DNA from 2 places in the Halomonas sp. YLB-10 genome. Region 1 is predicted to be linked to the other one. Evidence: predicted binding sites of a transcription regulator. Region 1 holds the regulator's gene; the other holds the start of a gene.
The links. The regulator FNR, encoded in region 1, switches genes on or off when oxygen is low (the NO sensors DNR and NnrR bind a similar motif). The targets are predictions, from matches to a motif close to TTGATNTANATCAA.

Region 2: the regulator FNR is predicted to act here: its motif matches at 2,347-2,360, upstream of yegQ (tRNA 5-hydroxyuridine modification protein YegQ).

What each region holds. Positions count from the first base shown of each region.
Region 1 is NZ_RRCU01000001.1:839,926-845,746, forward strand. Features, by position in the region: gene EBB56_RS03495 (heavy metal translocating P-type ATPase) at 1-861, shown strand, start outside; gene ccoS (cbb3-type cytochrome oxidase assembly protein CcoS) at 858-1,088, shown strand; gene EBB56_RS03505 (sulfite exporter TauE/SafE family protein) at 1,085-1,771, shown strand; gene fnr (fumarate/nitrate reduction transcriptional regulator Fnr) at 1,926-2,666, shown strand; gene ttcA (tRNA 2-thiocytidine(32) synthetase TtcA) at 2,827-3,786, opposite strand; gene EBB56_RS03520 (hypothetical protein) at 4,167-4,406, opposite strand; gene EBB56_RS03525 (3'-5' exonuclease) at 4,479-5,171, opposite strand; gene EBB56_RS03530 (DUF294 nucleotidyltransferase-like domain-containing protein) at 5,168-5,821, opposite strand, start outside.
Region 2 is NZ_RRCU01000006.1:91,181-97,001, forward strand. Features, by position in the region: gene EBB56_RS14410 (6-carboxytetrahydropterin synthase) at 1-843, opposite strand, end outside; gene queE (7-carboxy-7-deazaguanine synthase) at 843-1,496, opposite strand; gene queC (7-cyano-7-deazaguanine synthase QueC) at 1,489-2,220, opposite strand; gene yegQ (tRNA 5-hydroxyuridine modification protein YegQ) at 2,478-3,794, shown strand; gene EBB56_RS14430 (SRPBCC family protein) at 3,893-4,303, shown strand; gene EBB56_RS14435 (diguanylate cyclase) at 4,367-5,821, opposite strand, start outside.

The DNA.
Region 1 (5,821 bases):
GCCGCCAAGCGCCGGCATCTGGCACTGGCGGCGGCACTGGAGACCGGCTCGGAGCACCCCATCGCCCGTGCCTTCGCTGCCTGGCGCGACGCCAGCTGCCAGGCCAGCGAACTGCGCAATCACCCGGGTCAGGGCGTGGAAGGCGTGATCGACGGCCGGCGCTGGCGACTGGGCCAGCCGCGTTTTGCCTGCCTGGGCCAACCCGTTACTGAGCTCCCTGGCGCAGGGCTTTGGCTGCTGCTGGCCTGCGAAGGCAAGCCCCAGGCCTGGTTCAAGCTCGACGATCAGCCCCGTGACGACGCCGCCGAGACCCTCGCCGCCCTCGCCCAGCGGGGGCTTGCCATCGAGATCCTGTCGGGCGACCGCGCAGTCAACGTCGGCCAGCTGGCCCGCACGCTGGGCGTCGATCAGTGGCGTGGCGAGGCCACCCCCGAGGACAAGCTCGGGCACTTGAAGGCGCGACAGGCACAGGGTGAAAAGGTGGCCATGGTCGGTGATGGCATCAATGACGTGCCGGTACTGGCCGGCGCCGACCTTGCCATCGCCATGGCCGGGGCCAGCGACCTCACCCGCACCCGCGCCGATCTGGTATTGCTGGGCGAACCGCTCACGGGTATCGTCGAAGCCATCGAGGTGGCCCGCCAGACCCGTCGCATCATTCGCCAGAATCTGTCCTGGTCGGTGCTCTACAATGTCGTGGCGCTGCCCGCAGCGGCGCTGGGCTTCGTGCCCCCATGGCTTGCCGCCATCGGCATGTCACTCAGCTCGTTGCTGGTCATCGGCAATGCCCTGCGTCTGCGGCGCGGACGCACCAGGCCGACCGCGACACCTTCACCCGTCACCGCAAGCCCCGGCCCATGAGCATCCTTTACCTGTTGATACCCTTGTCGTTGATCCTGCTGGGCCTGGCGGTCTGGGCCTTCTTCTGGGCGGTGCGCAACGACCAGTTCGAGGACCTCGAAGGCCCCGCCTATCGCATCCTGTTCGAGGATGAGGACGACACTCGCAGTGCCGATGACGGCGCTTCCTCGTCCGAAACGCCTGCGCAGACATCCGATCGTGATCCATCGTCCAGAGGGCCTGAGTGAATCCTACCGGCCTCGAGCTGCCTCCCATGATGGCGGCCTTCGTGTTTGGCCTGCTCGGCGGTGCACACTGTATTGGCATGTGCGGCGGTATCATGAGCGCCCTGACCTTTGCCATCCCACCCAGCATGCGTCAACCTTGGCGGGTGAGCACACTTGTGCTCGGCTACAATGTAGGTCGTATCACCAGCTACTGTGTGGCGGGCGCTCTGGTTGCCGCCCTGGGTTCGGTGATCGGCCTTTCGCCGACCCTGCGTGGCCTGATGCAGATCGTCGCCAGCCTGATGTTGATCCTGATGGCGCTTTACATTGCCGATCTATGGAAAGGCCTGCGTCACGTCGAGGCACTGGGACGTCACCTCTGGAGGTACCTGGAACCCGCAGGCAGACGCCTGTTGCCGGTGGTGCGTCTGCCCCAGGCGGTGGCGCTGGGCGCCATCTGGGGCTGGCTGCCCTGTGGCCTGGTGTACTCGATGCTGGCCTGGAGCCTGGCACGGGCCGAGCCCCTCGAGGGCGCACTGCTGATGGCGAGCTTCGGTCTTGGTACGCTTCCGGCGCTGGTGGTGACGGGCCTCGCCGCAAGACAAATGCAGGCCCTGCTGGCGCATCGGGCAACACGCCTTGTCGCCGCTGGCATGATCATCGCCTTTGCCGTCTGGCAACTTTGGACTGGGCTGCACCAATGACGCATCCTACCTCTAAGTTATTAATCCTAAAGAGGTAGACGCCACTTTTAGCTGATCTGAGGGTGTAGAATAGTGCCATCAACGTGCTGTACGGGCGACGTCTGTTCTCCCCATGGCCCAGTCAATATCGATCCCAGATCCACAGGAGCTGCGAATGAGTCCTACGGCCCAAGATCGGCGGCGTCCCATGCTGCATGAGACTCGCTGTGAGTCCTGCAGCCTGAGTTCCTTGTGCCTTCCGCTGTCGCTGGAGACCGCCGACCTCGAGCGCTTCGATTCCATCATCCGTCGTCACCCGCCGATCAAGAAAGGCACACGATTGGTCGAGCAGGGAGATCGCTTCACCAGCGTCTTCGCGGTCCGATCGGGGAGTCTCAAGCAGATCACCACCGAAGGCAGCGGCGAAGCTCAGTTGACCAACTTCTTCCTGCCCAGTGAACTGGTTGGCCTGGATGGCATCGACGACGGCCGCTATCCCGGCAGCGTGGTGGCGCTGGAGACCACCACGGTGTGCGAGATTCCCTTCGACCGCCTCGATGCGCTGACCCAGACCCTACCGGAGCTGCGTGCCCAGCTGTTTCGCACCCTGAGCAAGGAGCTGCGAGAGGACCGCCGGATGATGCAGCTGCTGTCACGCAAGACCGCCGATCAGCGCCTGGCCTGCTTCTTCCTCGGCCTGTCGGACCGCTTCCGCCGCCGCGGCTATTCACCGTTCAGCTTCCGCCTGTCCATGTCCCGCGCCGACATCGGCAATCACCTGGGGCTGGCGGTGGAAACGGTCAGCCGTATCCTCGGGCGTTTCCAGCAGCAGGATCTGGTGGCGGTATCGGGACGTGAGGTCAATATCCTCGACCTGACCGCGCTGTCGACCCTGGCCGACACCGAAGTTACCTGAGCGGGCCTGGCGGCAGTGTGCCGGGCTTGGCCAGCAGCGCCCGGTACCCAGGATCTGGAAAGCAAAGCGTAATAGATGGCGTGTGACAAGAAAGAGGCCGCATCCGGAGATGCGGCCTCTTTTGCTGTCATGGCGTCATGCACATTCGCTGTTGGCGAGATCAGCCGGCATCCACCACGTCGATGCGCCGGGCCTGGCGTTCGGCCTGTACGGCCTCCAGCCCCTCGAAGTCGAACAGTTGCCGATCCGCCAGCTGCGACGGCGCCACATTGGTCACCGCCTTGAACATGCTCTCGAGGCGCCCGGGATGCTTGACCTCCCACTCGGCCAGCATCTCCTTGACCACCTGGCGCTGCAGGTTGGGCTGGGAACCACACAGGTTGCACGGGATGATCGGGAACTCCATCGCCTCGCTGTAGGCCTGGATATCGGCCTCGCGGCAGTACGCCAGCGGGCGGATGACGATGTTCTTGCCGTCGTCGGAGAGCAGCTTGGGCGGCATCGCCTTGAGGCTGCCACCGAAGAACATGTTCAGAAACAGCGTCTCGAGAATGTCCTCGCGGTGGTGGCCCAGGGCGATCTTGGTCGCCCCGATCTCCTCGGCGAAGCCATAGAGAGAGCCGCGCCGCAGGCGTGAGCAGAGCGCGCAGGTGGTCTTGCCCTCCGGCGTCTTCTCCTTCACCACCGAATAGGTGTCGCGCTCGAGGATGTGGTAGTCCACGCCGATACTGTCCAGATAGTTCGGCAGCACATGCTCCGGAAAGCCCGGCTGCTTCTGATCCAGATTCACCGCCACCAGCGAGAAGTTGACCGGCGCGTTGCGCTGAAGGCTGCGCAGGATCTCGAGCATGGTGTAGCTGTCCTTGCCACCAGACAGACACACCATGATCTTGTCGCCTTCCTGGATCATGCCGTAGTCAATGATGGCGTTGCCGGCCTGGCGGCGCAGGCGCTTCTGCAGCTTGTTGAACTCACGCCGTGCCTTGGCCTGAACTTGGGCTTCCGTCTGATCGCCATCCGCAGCAGGGTCGGCCGGGCTGACACCGGCATCGATCGAGAGATGGTCATCCTCGGGGGTACGGGGATCGAACAGGGTGGCGGAGGCGGACTGTGGCGACATGGGAGCGGGACATCACGGCTGAAAATGAAAGAGGCGCCAGTCTACCATCCGGACGCTTTAGTGGCGAAGAGGTCAGCGACCGCTTACCCCGGCGAGGACAATACGGGAGAGGCTTTTCGTCGGCAGCACATCGGAAACCGCCAAGGACGACACCGCCGTAGTGGCGCCCTTGCGCGTCGTGGCCTGGTCTGGTCTGGTCTGGCAAGTCGAAGAACGCAAGTGCCTGTCAGCCAGGCCCTAGGCGCTGTCCGAAAAGTCGACGAGCGAAGGTTAGACAAGGCAAAAATCGGTGAGAAAGCGCAGTTTACGGGGTGTAAATGAGCATTTTGATCCGATTTTTAACGCCGTATTACCGAGCGCAGGCACTTTTCAGACAAGCCCTAGACGACGTTCAGCGCCAGCAGATAGCGCACCACCACGCCCAGCAACAGCAGCAGGATGCCGGCACGTTGCCAGCCAAACTCGCGCACGGTCAGGGTCAGGCGCTTCTCCCAGAACTTGACCATGCCCCACAGGTCCCGGGTACGGCGATAGTACTGGAGGTAGGCCACCAGCACCGAGACCAGGCCCAGCGCCAGCAGCGTGGGCTCGAGAAGGGTCAACATGGCGTGCAGACTCATGACAGGATCTCCTTGCAGGTGAATGGTTGCCGGTGCGGGCGGCACCGGGTCAGCGCGGATGGCGGCAACGGGTCAGCGCGATGGCGCCGTGAGTGCCCCGCTCTCCAGGCGCAGATGCATCAGCGCCGTGGTGACGGCGTCGCCCAGGGCCGTATGGCGTCCCATGATCGGGACTCCCAGTCGCTCTGCCAATTGTTCAAAGGTCGGCTGCACCTCGATTTCCGGGTGACTTCGGCGCAGCCGCTTGCGGTACTGCTGGGCCACGTCGATGGTGGCGTTGGGCAGCGAGAAGCCGAACTCCGCCTTCAGGTAGCGATCCAGCATGGCCAGGTCGAAGTCGATACACCAGCCGACCAATGGGCGATTGCCGATAAATTCCAGCAGCGTCGTCAAGGCCTCGCGCACCTCGAGGCCGCCTTCCAGGTCGACCCCTCGCAGGCGATGGATGCAGATGGAGTCTCCACTCAGGCTGGCAGGAGGCGCGAGCCGCAGGTCCAGCGACTCGCTGGTCAAGACGCGATCGTCACGAATGCGTACCGCAGCGATGGACACCAGCTCCGCATGACGGGTATCCAGACCGGTGGTTTCGCAGTCCAGGGACACCAGCTCATCGCCGGTATAGGGATTGAACAGCCAGGCGAAATCGCCATCGGCCTGCCGACGCCTGTCGGCCACACGCCTGATCGCTCTCAGCATCGGGTACTCTCCCAAGCGAAACCATTGACGCCAAGGCAGCTTGCCCTGGGGGGCTGCCTCGACACTCATGCATACTCCAGGTGATAGCGGTGGGACAGGCTGGCCTTGAACTCCTTGACCAGATGCAGCGCCTCGCGCAGCAGGTCCCGCTCCAGCGAATTGAGCGACTGAACCACCACTCTGTCCGGGGCGTCCGTAGCCCGGGCATCGTCGCGCCGGTAGGCCAGCTGCGCCCGAAGCCGCAGCTCACAGAACAGCGACAACGCCTCGCCGAGATCCTCCGCCACCACCCGCTCGATGCGCCCGAGTGACGCCAGCGCCGCCAGCCGGTCGTGGGTCGAGGTCTCGCGCAGCCCGCACTCCAGTGCCATGGTGCGAACACCATGGACGATAGGAAAGATGCCACCCTTCTTGATGTCGACGCCGTGCTCGGGCTTCTTCAGCGTTCCAAACAGGGTCAAGGGCGTCGAGAACCGCAACACCCCCCTCGCCAGATGGGTCAGCAACAGTTCATTGCCCCGTGTTTCTTCGATCAGCACGTCGTGGAGTCGGTCCACCAGGGCAAAGTCACCGGCCACCCCCGAGGCGTCGGCAAGCACCGCCAGACGCATCAGGCTTTCTCCGTCGGGTTCGCTGACCCAGCGACGGATGCGCGCGCGCCATTGCGCAAGGGTGCCGACCCACTGGGGGTTGGAGACCATGATGTTGCCCGGGCAGCG
Region 2 (5,821 bases), on a different contig from region 1:
TCGAGATCGTTCGCCGGGGCTTCTTGCCGTGGCGCCCTTGTCGACGCCTTCATAGGCGCGCACCGCGGTGTCCTCTCCGGTGTCTCGGGCGACGGTCGCCGCCAGCCACTGGGCGATGCGTTCCACCGTGGTGGCGCCGGGCAGGACATGACAGCGCTCGCGGGGCAGGCGCAGGTGAAACAGGCCCTGGGGCGAGCGGTAGCCGCACTGCAGCATGTCGCCCTGGTGCTGTTCCAGGTCGTGTTCGTCCACCAGGTAGGTATCGTCGAGCCAGCGGGCGTAGCGGCGCTCGAGCTCCGGCTGTCGCACGCCGCGCTGAACGATTTCCAGCCGCGAGCGGTGGCCGTGGGCGATACGCTGGCAGTTGCCGGCGTGGCGGCGAAGGCCGTGGCTGTATGTGTAGGCGGCGCCATCGATGGACTCATCGGCGAGGCTGAGTTCGATGCTGGATACCCGCTCGGGCGGTTGGCGCATCAACTGGCGTGACAGGTGCTCGGCCATGGCCTCGGGGGTGATTCTGCGCCAGGGTAGCAGGGTAAAGGCCTGGCGGGGCCCGCGCACCTCCATCGCGTATGGCGTCGTGGTGCGTACGCAGATACCTTCGCGACATTCGCTGACGCTGACGCCAGGGGCTTCGGTAGGCACCAGCAGGGTGTGATCGGCGCCGCCGTCGAGACGTGCTTTGATCCAGGGTTTGACCTCGCCGAAGTCGAACAGCATGCCGTCTTCACCGAGCTCTCCATCGAGTTCGACGTCGACCAGCCAGCTTGCGCCGATCAGTCCACGATCGGGACACCAAAGCGACACGTCGAGATGTGTCAGTCGTCGTACAAAGAGTGCCATCAGTCGATTCCCGCGATCTTGTGGGTCTGCAGCGACAGCCGCCAGCGTGGATGCGCCATGCAGTGCTCTACCGTGGCACAGAGTGGCTCCTTGCGAGCGTCGCTGGCCATCAGCCCGGAGGTGTCCATCGGCTGCAGCAGAAAATGGTCGAAGTCGAGCCCCTCGAAACGTTCCGGCGGGGCGTCGGTCTGGGGATGGACGAGCTTCAGCTCGTCACCGCGGGTCTGCACCAGCGGCGCATTGCCCTTGGGGCTGACACATAGCCAGTCGATACCGTCCGGCGCGGCCAGAGTACCGTTGGTCTCCACGCCAATCTCGAAGCCGGCAGCGTGCACCGCGTCGATCAAGGCGGCATCCAGCTGCAGCAGGGGCTCGCCACCGGTGAACACGACGTAGGGCGTGACACCCTCGTGGGGGTGTGGCCACAAGCGGGTGATGTGCTCGGCCAGGGCGTCGGCGGTGGCAAAGCGTCCGCCGTTCTGACCATCGGTGCCGACGAAGTCGGTGTCGCAGAAGCGACACTGGGCGCTGGCGCGGTCCTGCTCGCGACCCGACCAGAGATTGCAGCCGGCAAAGCGACAGAAGACGCTGGCGCGGCCGGCCTGTACGCCTTCTCCCTGAAGGGTATAGAAGGCTTCCTTGACGCTATACATCCTGGTGCGCTCCGCTCTGGTCTGCCTGTGCAATCGCCGGCTCCTGCCGGGTATTGGCGGCGTAGGCCAACGGATCTTCGACACCCTGGTCGGCGAAGGCGGCGAGCCGCTCCAGACAGCTGCCGCAGCGGCCACAGGCCAGGCGCCGGCCCTCGTAACAGGTCCAGGTGTCGCGGTAGTTCAGTCCCATGGACAGTCCGTCGGCCAGAATCTCGCTCTTGCTGGACCGTAGATAGGGTGCGTGGATCTCTACCGGCGAGAAATTGGCGATGGCGGCCACCGCATTCATCTGCTCGACAAACTCGGGACGACAATCCGGATAGAGCACGTGGTCACCGCCGTGGGCGCCGTAGTCGACGCGACTGGCGCCGATATTCACCGCCTTGGCGATGGCCAGCGACAGCAGCACCATGTTGCGATTGGGGACCACGGTGGCGGCGAGGTTGTCTTCGGCGTAGTCACCGCCAGGGATCTTGCGATTGGCGTCGGTCAGCGCAGAGTTGTCGATCAGGCCATGAATGGCGGTGATGTCGACGACCTGATGAGGGATCTTCAACTCCTGACAGACATGGCGGGCCACCTCGAGTTCGCGGGCGTGGCGCTGGCCATAGTCGAATGACAGGGCGTGAACTTCGAGGCCTTCGTGCAAGGCGCGATGAAGTACGGTGAAAGAGTCCATGCCACCGGAGTAGATCACCACGGTGGAGCGGGAAGTCGTGCTCATGAAGGGGGTCTCGATTCGGAGAATTTGGGGTGGCGACAAGAATCGCCAGCGGCCGGGGTCCGGTCCGGCGCGACAAGGGTAACGAAAGCCGGACGGCAACACCAGTGCGGCGTTGATGCCGGCGACTTGCTCCTTGTCAACGTCCGTTGCTCGCGGTTGTGGCAGGCTGCGCGGTTTACTGCTGTCTGCCCGGTTTAATCCCGAACCATGCCCGGCACAAGCCCGGACCAAGCCCGGCCCACGAGAGAGACGCCTGGATGAATGCCCCTGAACTACTGTCACCGGCCGGCACCTACCGGCATATGCGCTTCGCCTTCGCCTATGGCGCCGATGCGGTCTATGCCGGTCAGCCGCGCTACTCACTGCGTGTACGCAACAATGACTTCGGCCTCGACAACCTGACCCGAGGCATCGCTGAGGCCCAGGCGCGTGGCAAGCGCTTCTACGTGGCTTCCAATATCGCTCCGCACAATGCCAAGCTCAGGACCTACCTGAAGGACATGGCACCGATCGTCGAGGCGGGGCCGGATGCGCTGATCATGTCCGACCCTGGCTTGATCATGATGGTGCGTGAGCGTTGGCCTGACCAGGTGATCCATCTGTCGGTGCAGGCCAACGTGGTCAATCACGCGGCGGCTCGCTTCTGGCAGTCCCAGGGGATCTCCCGGGTGATCCTGTCGCGAGAGCTGTCGCTTGAGGAAATCGCCGAGATCCGTGCCGAGTGCCCGACCCTGGAGATCGAGACGTTCGTTCACGGTGCCCTGTGCATCGCCTATTCCGGGCGCTGTCTGCTGTCGGGCTACTTCAACCGGCGCGACCCCAACCAGGGCACCTGTACCAACGCCTGTCGCTGGAACTACCGGACCCACCCGGCCGGCACTGACGCCTGTGGCGACCTGATCCCGGCGCAGGACGTGGCACAGGGCCGGGAGGAGCGCTCGGCGCTGATCGAGGACCCACAGCGGCCTGGCGAACTGATGCCGGTGTTCGAGGACGAGCACGGTAGCTACATCATGAATTCCAAGGATCTGCGCGCCGTTCAGCACGTGGCGAGGCTCACCGAGATGGGGGTCAGTTCGCTGAAGATAGAAGGGCGAACCAAGTCGCCCTACTATGTAGCACGTACCGCCCAGGTCTATCGTCGTGCCATCGATGACGCCGTGGCCGGGCGCCCCTTCGACATCGGGCTGATGGATGAGCTCGAAAACCTGGCCAACCGGGGGTATACCGAAGGCTTCTACCGACGCCACGTCCACGACGAGTACCAGAATTACGAGCGTGGGCACTCGGTGGGCGTTCACCAGCAGTTCGTCGGCCAGATCCTGGGACAAGCGCCATCAGGTTGGCTGGATATCGAGGTCAAGAACCGCTTCGAGGTCGGCGATCGCCTCGAGCTGATGCTGCCCTCCGGCAACCGTCGTTTCACCCTTGAGGCGATGGAGGCGGGCAACGGCAGCGCGCTGAAGGTGGCGCCCGGGGACGGTCACCGGGTAAGGGTCAAGCTGCCGGGGGAGTCGCCGTCGCCCGACGAGTTCGAGTTCGCTCTGTTGCTGCGGGACCTGCCGTCAGCCTGATGATAGGCACGTCTTTACAAGGGCCTGGGGAACCGGGATGCTAGGCTCCGTAGCAGCCTTACCTTGGAGCATCCCTCAGGCAAGGAGTCGGTCTGGCCATGCCCACCATCGAACACAGCGCCACGCTTCCCGCGCCTCCCGAGCGCGTCTTCGCCCTGCTCGAAAAGGTCGAGGATTTCGCCGACTATTCGGATCTGATCACCGAGATCGAGCCGCTCGGGGACGATCGCTATCGCTGGCATGTCCACGCGGTCGGCATGGACTGGACCTTCGAGGTGCAGGTGACCGAGAAGTCGCCACCCAGCCGACTGGCCTGGGAGTCGATCGACGGTGTGCGCAATCAGGGCCGCTATGAACTCGAAGCGGTCGATGAAGGTACCGCGGTCAGCCTGATCGTCGACTACCAGATCCGCAATCGGCTGGTCGCCAAGGCGGTCAATCGCGCGGCTCGCCCGCTGGTCGCCAAGGTCAGCGCCCAGATCCTGGAGCGGGTCGAGGCGCGTCTCTAGCGAGTGCCTTGGCGTCTACTGCCGCGGCGTCTGGCAGAGATCTTGTTCTGATCAAGTGCTGCTTCAGGGTGTTTCCCCGGCGCGCTCCTGCAGTTGTTGAGCTTGACTGATGCGGGCACGGCCGGCCTGCTTGGCCTGGTACATCTGCAGGTCCGCCTTTTCCACCAGCGACGCTGCGTCGATGCTGTCCATGCCGGGCTGCCATTGGGCGATGCCGATGGAGGCGCTGACGTAAAGGGGGCGCTGGTCGACCTGGGCCATCGGCTGCTCGGCAAGCCACTGCTGTAGCCGCTGCGCGACCCGCAAAGCTCCTGGCTCCGGCGTGTTCCGCAGGGCGATGACGAACTCCTCTCCGCCGTAGCGGGCCGCCAGGTCCGACTCACGGATGGCGTCACGCAGGGTAGCGGCGACATTGACCAGCACGATGTCGCCGAGTCGGTGGCCGTAGCGGTCGTTGAGCGGCTTGAAGTGATCCAGATCGAGAAATAGCACCGACAGAGGCTTGTCTCGCGCATGGGCGTCCTCGAGCATCTCCTCGAGGCGCCGTTCCAGCGCGGCGCGATTGGCGAGACCGGTGAGGGCATCGGTGCTGGCGCGCACATCCAGCGCCTCATTGTCGCGTTGGAGCGAAATCAGCTGGTCCTCACGATGGTGCAACCGCTCGGCCAGGCTCATGGTCAGCCCATGCAGGCGCTGCTTGCCGGCGACCAGCAGGCGTTCGATATCCTCATCTGCCGACAGCGAGGTGGCGAGAAAATCCGGCAAGGTCTCAAGGCGACTCGCGAGTTCATCGACAAGACGTGCCTGGGCATTGCCGTCCATGTTCATGCGTTGCTGAAAACGATGAAGCACGGCGGGGATGGCGTCGCTGTTGTCGTCCAGACAGCATCCGGCCAGTTCGTCGGCGAGCTCCAGGCAAAGGCCGTCGAGCCATTCGTGGTGACGCTGGCCTTCCGGCTCGAGAGGGCGCTGAAGGAACAGGTTGGTGGGCAGCTGCCAGCGCCGTGCCAGCCAGCTCGACGCCTGGTCGCGGTCGCAGCCAAGATGCCGGTGTTCCAGAGCCAGGCGCTGTTCGCGGGTGGCGGCCTGGGCGGTCAGCTCGAAGTAGTTCGGGTCCAATGCGTACAGCAGCAGTACCCCGACCTCGCGTAGCAGGGCGCGCGTCGACAATTCGCCCGGATGGCGGGGATTTACCACCTTGGCGATGGCCGGAATCAAGTGCGCGGCTGCGAGGGTGCGTCGCCAATAGTCGGCCAGGGGGCCGCGGGTCGCGTCGCGCACCAGGGTGAAACCCAAAAGCGCGGTGAGGGTGCCATCGATACCGAGGCGTGTCACCGCGTGCTCGCAGCAGATGACGGGATCGCAACCGCGGCGATAGTAGGGGCTGTTGGCCAGCCGCAGCAGCTGCAGGCACAGGGCCGGGTCACGGGACAGCAGGGTCGCGAAGTCGGTCAGCGGCGCGTCGTGATTGCTCGCCAGTACCAGCAGCTCGGACACCACGGCAGGCAGAGAGGGAAG